2 regions of the Shewanella sp. Arc9-LZ genome follow, and region 1 is predicted to be linked to the other one. Evidence: predicted binding sites of a transcription regulator. Region 1 holds the regulator's gene; the other holds the start of a gene.
The links. The regulator sigma-54, encoded in region 1, starts transcription at its own class of promoters, with help from an activator protein. The targets are predictions, from matches to a motif close to GTTGGCACGNNNNTNGNNT.

Region 2: the regulator sigma-54 is predicted to act here: its motif matches at 2,739-2,757, upstream of GUY17_RS15360 (YggN family protein).

What each region holds. Positions count from the first base shown of each region.
Region 1 covers NZ_CP048031.1:4,169,356-4,173,726, reverse strand. Annotated here, with positions in the region: gene GUY17_RS17960 (HPr family phosphocarrier protein) at 1-146, opposite strand, end outside; gene rapZ (RNase adapter RapZ) at 167-1,030, opposite strand; gene ptsN (PTS IIA-like nitrogen regulatory protein PtsN) at 1,027-1,470, opposite strand; gene hpf (ribosome hibernation promoting factor) at 1,473-1,760, opposite strand; gene GUY17_RS17940 (RNA polymerase factor sigma-54) at 1,786-3,270, opposite strand; gene lptB (LPS export ABC transporter ATP-binding protein) at 3,413-4,144, opposite strand; gene lptA (lipopolysaccharide transport periplasmic protein LptA) at 4,141-4,371, opposite strand, start outside.
Region 2 covers NZ_CP048031.1:3,596,016-3,600,386, forward strand. Annotated here, with positions in the region: gene GUY17_RS15350 (DUF885 family protein) at 1-62, shown strand, start outside; gene GUY17_RS15355 (LysR family transcriptional regulator) at 517-1,458, opposite strand; gene GUY17_RS15360 (YggN family protein) at 1,869-2,681, opposite strand; gene glsB (glutaminase B) at 3,156-4,070, opposite strand; gene GUY17_RS15370 (YggL family protein) at 4,077-4,371, opposite strand, start outside.

The DNA of each region.
Region 1 (4,371 bases):
ACGCTAGCTGCGCTGGCGTTTTTTTCGCCTTGAGTTAAGGTGATGTTAGCATCAAAATCCGCCGCTAACATCGCGAGTTTTGTGGCGGCACGGGCGTGTAAGCCCAATTTATTTGAAATGGTCACTTGGCGTTCAAGTTTGATCATTGACGCGATCCTATGCTCACTTAGTTATTAGTATCACTGATATTTAATTCTCTGTGGCGAGCATTAACCGTGTGTTTACTGCCTTGTCGAAATCGTTTTGCTAATTGATCTGCAATATATACCGAACGGTGCTGACCACCAGTACAACCAATCGCGATGGTAAGGTAACTGCGATTGTTACGTTCTAAATGCGGCATCCAAGTTTCAAATAGGTTTTCAATTTGCCAAATAAATTTATTAACTAATGGCTGACGACCTAAAAATTCTTGTACGGGCTCGTCTAAACCCGTAAATGGACGCAGTTCTATTTCCCAATGTGGGTTGGGTAAAAAGCGTACATCAAACATAAAATCTGCTTCTGTCGGCATGCCGTGTTTAAAGCCAAAAGATTCAAAGTTAATCACTAACTCTTTATCAACACTGCCTAATAATATTTGCCTAACTTGGTCGCTTAATTCGTAGATATTTAGCGCAGAAGTGTCGATATAGTGATCAACAATTTTTGCGATAGGCTCAAGTAAACGGCCTTCTAGTTTTATCGCTTCTTGCAGTGAAATATGATTTTTAGATAACGGGTGTAATCGACGTGTTTCGCTGTAACGTTTAAGCAATACTTTGTCATTGGAATTTAAAAAGAAACTGATAATTTCAGTGTCATTCTCAAGTAGTGCCAATTGGTCTTGAAGCACTTTACCTTGTTCTGCAATGTTACGAACATCAACGCTAATCGCAACCAAATCATTACTGCCTTTAAGCTGGGCTAATAATGTGCCAATGAGTGGTAAAGGCAAATTATCAACACAATAATATCCTAGGTCTTCTAATACTCTCAGGGCAACGGATTTCCCTGAGCCTGAACGTCCCGATACTATAACTAGTTTCATGCAGTAATAACCTGATAAAGTTCTGTTGCGTCGTGAGTTTTACGAAGCTGTTTCAATATTTGCTTATCGCTTAACTTTTGGGCCATGCTCGATAACGTGCCTAAATGTTGTTGGCACTGGTCTGCAGGTACTAACAAAGCAAATAAAAGATCCACGGGTTGCTTATCGATTGCATCAAAGGCAATGGCTTCTTCACATTTAATAAATATCGCGATAGGGTGATCGATGGTCGTTAATCTACCATGAGGTATCGCAATGCCATTTCCTATACCTGTGCTACCCATTTTCTCTCTCGCTAACAGGCTTTCAAAAACCTCTTGCGAAGACAGGGTTGGGTACTGGGCAGCGACTAAATTGCTGATGAGTTCCAGTACTTTTTTCTTACTGCCCGGTGTGGCACAGGTAGTGCATTCCGGCTGCAGAATGGTACAAAGTTCCATCGTTAGTGTTTTGTATTCTTCTCTTTGTGTTTAATTACCTGACGGTCGAGTTTATCGATCAGGGCGTCTATTGCAGCATACATATCAGTACTTTCTGACATTGCAAAAATTTCTGCGCCATTAATGTTGATTTTGGCTTCTGCTTTTTGTTGTAATTTTTCTACATTGAGCACAACGTGTACATTATGGATCTGATCGAAGTGTCGTTCAAGCTTTGAAAATTTACTGTGGATGTATTCACGTAAAGATTCTGTTATTTCGACATGACGTCCAGTCAGACTTATTTGCATAAAAAATCCTCCATTGCCTAGTAGGTTATAAACTCTTACGTTGGTTTGAGGGCGGGATCATCATTGCTTCACGGTATTTTGCTATCGTACGACGAGCAACGTTTATGCCCTGTTCTGCCAGAAGCTGAGCCATTTTACTGTCACTCAGTGGTTTTTTCTGGTTTTCTGCGGCAACCAGCTTTTTGATAAAAGCACGAATGGCCGTTGATGAGCATTCCCCGCCATCGTCAGTACTGACATGGCTAGAGAAGAAGTATTTTAGTTCAAATAAACCTCGAGGGGTGTGCATATATTTTTGTGTGGTGACTCGTGAAATGGTCGATTCATGCATTTCTACAGCTTCAGCGATATCATTGAGCACCATAGGCTTCATGGCTTCTTCGCCATATTCAAAAAAGCCTTGCTGAAATTGCACAATGCAATTTGCCACTTTAAGTAAAGTATCATTACGGCTTTCAATACTTTTAATAAACCATTTAGCCTCTTGCAGATGGCCTCGAATAAATTGACTATCCGACGGGTTTTTACTGCCTCTAGCCATGGCTGCATATTGCTGATTAACACCAATTTTAGGCATGTTGTCTGGGTTTAACTCTACTACCCAACGGCCATTTTTCTTTAATACTGTGACATCGGGAATCACGTATTCATCATCCATGGGGGTAATTAATAAGCCCGGACGAGGATTGAGTGTCTGGATTAGAGTGATTGCGTCACGTAACTCATTTTCTTTTAGTTTTGTTTTTCGCATCAATAATCTGAAATCACGGCCAGCAATTAACTCTAAATAGCCTTTAATTAACAAACGGGCATTATCGATATGGGGTGTGTCGTTAGAGTATTGCGCTAATTGAATAAATAGGCATTCACTTAAATCACGTGCAGCAACACCCACAGGGTCAAAGTGTTGAACGCGTTTTAATACCGCTTCAACCTCATCGAGTTCCACATTTTCATCACCCATGGCTTCGAGAATATCTTCGGTACTTTGGGTTAGATAACCGCGTTCATCAATGGCATCAATAATGGCGGTGGCAATGGCGAGATCTGTGTCTGAAAATGGAGTGAGATTTTTTTGCCATTCTAAGTGTTCGTACAAACCTTCAGTAGTTTCACCTTGAAAGGGCATGTCGTCATCGCGCATGCTTGCACTGCCTGAACCTGACATAGGTGAGGCTGTGTATACTTCATCCCATGTGGTATCCATGGCTAAATCATCCATGGTTTCTTTGGTCATGGATTCTGCTATGTCGACGGTGGAAGTGTCTTTTTCGACATTAACAATACTGTTGTCACTAAAGTCTGTATCCGCTTGGTCGCGGTTTTCTTTTAAGGAGTCTTTTGCTTCAGAAAACTCATCTTCTATTTCAAGCAATGGATTTGAATCTAATGCTTGTTGGATTTCCTGCTGTAGCTCCAATGACGATAATTGCAGTAAGCGAATGGCTTGCTGCAATTGTGGGGTCATGGTTAAGTGTTGACCCATTTTAAGTTGGAGTGACGCTTTCATTTACCGCTTATCCCTAGATGATTTTCCATAAAAATGACAATCTCGAACTGTAATAGATTGCCATAAACATCAATGACATTTAACGTTGTTTAGGTATCGTTCAATGAAATGAGTTAGCTAGACTAAAAGGCCAGTAAAGTAACTATAGCTTGAATTGTTCACCTAAGTACACAGCTCGAACTTGTTGATTACTTAATATCTCATCTGGTGTGCCTTCGGCAATTAAATTACCCTGGCTAACGATATAGGCTCGCTCACAAACGTCTAGCGTTTCACGTACGTTATGGTCGGTAATTAATACCCCTAAACCGCGGTTTTTAAGTTGTTGGATGATTTTTTTAATGTCGATGACCGAAATAGGATCAACACCAGCAAAGGGCTCATCAAGCAAAATAAATTTTGGATTAGCAGCTAAAGCGCGCGCAATTTCAACACGACGACGTTCACCACCCGATAACGACATGCCTTGGCTGTCGCGTATGTGAGTAATGTGGAACTCTTCGAGTAGGTGCTCAAGCTGTTCAATACGTTGGTCTGTGCTGAGCTCTTTGCGAGTTTGCAGTACGGCCATTATGTTGTCGTAAACGGTGAGCTTGCGGAAAATACTGGCTTCTTGTGGTAAGTAACCTATACCTTTGCGGGCGCGCAAATGCATTGGATCGGCAGTAAGGTCGTCATCGTCAATCAATATTCGGCCTTTATCGCTTTTTACTAAGCCGACAACCATATAAAAGGTGGTGGTTTTGCCTGCACCATTGGGGCCTAAAAGACCGACAATTTGGCCGGTTTTAACCGTTAAACTCACATCTTTAACAACTTGACGAGCTTTATAGCTTTTAGCTAGATTTTCAGCGGTTAAGGTAATTTGGGTCATGGTTTGATCTGCTTGTTAACAGGAATTTCAGGGAGTTTTTGCTTTGGCGCCGACTCGTCTTGGAAATTCTCTGGTTGAATGATGGTGATTACCCGATCTTGCCCTGTACCAGTACTTTCGGCAATCAGCTCTTGAGCACTGATGTTGTACTTGATTTTATTACCGGTAACCTGGCTACCTGATTGATCCAATTTGGCGTTGCCAGTCAATGTGAGTGTAGTGGTGGC
Region 2 (4,371 bases), 570 kb from region 1:
TGCCATTAGACATACTTGAAGAGCAAGTAAATAAGTGGATTAAGCAGGTTCAATCGCTGTAATTTTTAATCATTAATCCACTCGAAACATAAAACGGCAACCTGAGGTTGCCGTTTTGCTTTATCAATTTCCACAAAAAAATAACCCCAGAACAAAGTCTGGGGTAAACCAAATAAATTAGGATGATGGTTTTAAGGTTGGCATTATTTTAGTTCGAAAACCATTGCCAACACTGACTCAAAATTTGCTACCTTGCCGATTTGTACATCTCACTGAAAAGGGGTCATTTCTCAGAAAAACGTAGGGTTCAAATCATTTCGAATCAACTGAGTACTATTGTATTGATATCAGAACAGAGTTCAACTAGTTAACAAATGTAAATTGCTAAACCCTTGATTAGCAACTTACTAATAAACTAATCAATCAACACCTTAAGCACTTTAAAATCAGCCGCTTAATACAAAGCCGCAAGGCAAGCTGCGGCTTTGTTCTAAATTTGAAATAATGTTTCCACTTTTACTTACGAAGTTTATACAAATGATCGAACTTAGCATCCCAATAAGGTGGGCTGCTGATGTGCGTTTTAATAAAATCAATGAACGCACTAACTTTTGGAGCTAGATGTTTACGACGAGGATACACAGCTTGTAATGGAAGATTGTGAGTCAACTGCCAATCAGGTAACAAAGGAATCAATGTCCCTTGAGCGATTTCATCTTCCATTAAGTAACTGGCTAAATAGACAATGCCTAAACCACTTACTGCGGCCGATTTCAATGCTGGCGCATTATCGACACGAAAATTGCCTGACACACCTATTTCGCAATAATCTTCACCCTTTTTAAATTGCCACATGCTGTGCTCATGCCACTCACCTTGATACACCAAACAATTGTGTTCAACCAATTGCTCTGGGCGGCTAATGTTACCATGTTGGGCAATATAACCCGGTGATGCGACTAACAAGAACTGACATTTCATTAACGGTCTTGCCACCATACCCAGCGGCAATTGCTCAGACATGGTTAACAATAGGTCTAAGCCTTCACTGACAACATCGACTTTATGATCAAGTAAGCTCACTTGTAGTTCAAGCTCTGGATGCCTTGCCATAAATGCTGGTAAAGCTGGAATAATGTGCATGGTGCCAAATGATTGTGATATCCCAACTTTTAATACACCACGAGTTGCATCATTTAAGTTGTGAACACTTGAAACGGCCTGCTCTGCATCACGAAGAAGTTCTTCGCCTTGTAGATACAATAAATTGCCGGCTTCAGTAAGGCTTAAACTGCGGGTTGTACGCTGAATAAGTTGCACACCAAGTTTATGTTCAAGATCTGCAACTTGAGTACTTACTTTAGATTTAGAAATGCCAAGACGTCTGGCTGCAGCACTAAAACTTCCTGCACGTGCAACATGAGTAAAAATTGCGATAGGTTCTAACAGTTCTAACATGAAAGTCGCCTTAAGCTGGTTACGACATTAATAAAAATTTCAGATATCTGTTAGCCATTGCTGGTAACTAAACCTTGCTTAGCATCAATATCGACACTCAGATATTATGATTGTTGCTGCCAAATGAGCATCAAAACAAACTAATATCTTTAATCAACACTAACAAATGAAGATTCTGAAATATAACCACATCTAAAGTAGAGTGTAATTTTGTAATAATTCTCAAGAGTATAACAAAAAAAGCCTCTATGGCTCTATATTTATAATTGACAATTTTTTTATCAGAACAAAGCAACACGAGCTATAGCGGTAAAACAGCTAGAATTGGCCCCAAAAAAAAGCCCCTGTGTCTTCAAAAAGAGCACAGGGGAAGGTCAGGTGTCCGGGAAGACAGGTTGAACAAAATAAATTTACTCTTTTAGCTCGCCTAGCTTGGCCAATGTATAAGGTGCAAGTTCTGGTATGGATTTACGCACTTGGCTTTCTAACACTAATAATCCTTCAAAATTATCACAAATTTTATCAGCTCGTTGTTCAAGGCCTTGTGATTGCGACTCAAGTTGTTGCTCGATGTCTTTACCGACATTGTCCATTTTTTGTGAAAAGGTATTCATTTTTTCTTCAAATGAACCGCCTTCAGAAGACATGATCTGGCTACCTAATGTCATCATTAATGATCCCATTGAGTTGGTGACCATTTGTTCTATCTCTTGTTCAAACTCTTCATTAAATGCATGTTCAATTGAAGACTCTGTCGAACCTAAATAAAACTTATCGCCTTGCTGATACGCCATGGTGTCAATGCGTGTTTGAATCCCTGTCATTAGCTTATCAATTTGGCTACCAGTGGCGTCGCCAAATATTGGGGTTAATGCCATATTGACTGCTTGAGATGCCATTACGACAACATCACCAACCAAATCAATTACCTCAGGTACTTGACGAGATAGCTCATCAGAATATTGAGTGAGTAACGTTTGTTGTTTAGCGGTTAAGGTGACTTTTTTACCGTCTACATATAGTTGATCTAGTTCAACGCGATATTTCTCGGATCCATTATCACTAATCTGCAATTTTTTTGGTTCAACAGTAACGTCATAGTTTAATGTCACATTGCACTTTTCATCATTAATGGACATTTTTGCTATGGCGGGAGTTAGCGCCCCTACTGTGAATAACATGCTGGTTAACGCTACACTACAAATCAACTTCTGTTTGGTCATGATAAAAATCCTTTTGCTATACATATATCAATAATTAGCTCGTATATGAGCTTTATAAAGCACAAGTTATGCCAACAACTATAACTACATGACTTTTAATAGGTTAATGATAAAATAAGGCAATATATAAGCTAATGAATAAACAATAGCGGAAGTGTATTGGTAAAATAAACCAATAAATAGTCTATTTTACCAATCTCAATAATAATTAATCTATCTAGGGCCAGCTGAGCTTCAGGATGAATTTTACTGCAGTTTGTATTTTGCTAGACAAGTAAGCGTATACGACGTGTGGTTGTTCTAGATAAGTAAGCAATAACCTAGGCGAAAAGAAGCCACTAAAACTGCCCAAGTGGGCAGTAAAATGACTTTTAAACGTTTTGAGTCAATATTATAGATTCAAATTTGATATACAAAGAGTGAGTACGTTAAGGTCGAACAACGTTAACCGCGAAAGATTAGCCCTTGTATAAACTAAAAAATTGAACGGCCTAACTGTTGGCTTAAATGTTCTAACATGGCTGTGCCCGCAAGCGAGTTACCATTATTGTCTAGCTCAGGTGACCACACACAAATAGACATATCACCAGGAATAACCGCAATAATGCCGCCACCCACGCCACTTTTACCGGGCATACCTACTCGATAAGCAAACTCTCCTGCGCCATCGTATAATCCAGATGTCGCCAGTAATGCATTGAGTTGCCGAGTTTGCACCGGCGAAACTAAGCTGTCACCATCGAGTGTCTTACCGCGATTGGCCAAATAGAACATCGCACGGGACAAGTCAGCGCAATTCATTCTTAATGCACAATAATGAAAATAACTTTTAAGTACGGTATTGACGTCGCCTTCAAAATTACCAAATGACTTCATTAAATAGGCAATAGATGCATTACGTGCACTGAACTGGAACTCAGAATCCGCCACAACTTTATCGTAGGCTAACGTCGGGTTCTGGCTCAATTGACGCACAACCTCAAGCATACGATGCTTAGGCGCCCCTAAACGGGCTTGCAACAAGTCAGCAATAACTAGCGCACCGGCATTAATAAAAGGGTTGCGAGGTTTACCGCGTTCTAATTCGACCTGTACCAGCGAGTTAAATGAATGCCCTGAGGGTTCTTTACCCACACGACTCCAAATTTCATCTTCAGTATATAAATTAAGTGCCTGAGTAAGGCTAAAGACTTTAGAAATACTTTGAATTGAAAAAGGCTCAAGGTAATCACCGGCACCAATTGTTTGGCCATCAAGGGTAGTAACGGCAATCCCTATTTTGTTAGGGTCAACGCAGGCAAGCGCAGGAATATATCCTGCAACCTTGCCTTTACCCAATAGCAATCTTACTTTATCGACGGCTTGTTGAAGTAATAATTGCTCAGGCAATTTAGCTTAACCCCACCAGATATCGTACAAATCACTCACTTCGAGGTTAGAAACAGGCTTGTCTTTCCAGAACGCATTCACTGCTGCGGTATCTTCATCAGTACATTTACCGATAGCTTGGGTAGCAATAATACCTTCCCATTGCTTGTGTCCACCACCGTGGAAACCTAATTGACGAGGTTCAATGACCTCAACAAGAAACTGATCAACTAAGTTATCAATATCTTCTTCAGATACCGACTCATCAAAAGTCCAGTTGATTTCAAAGCCTAATTCTTGAAACTCATCAACTCGTAATTTT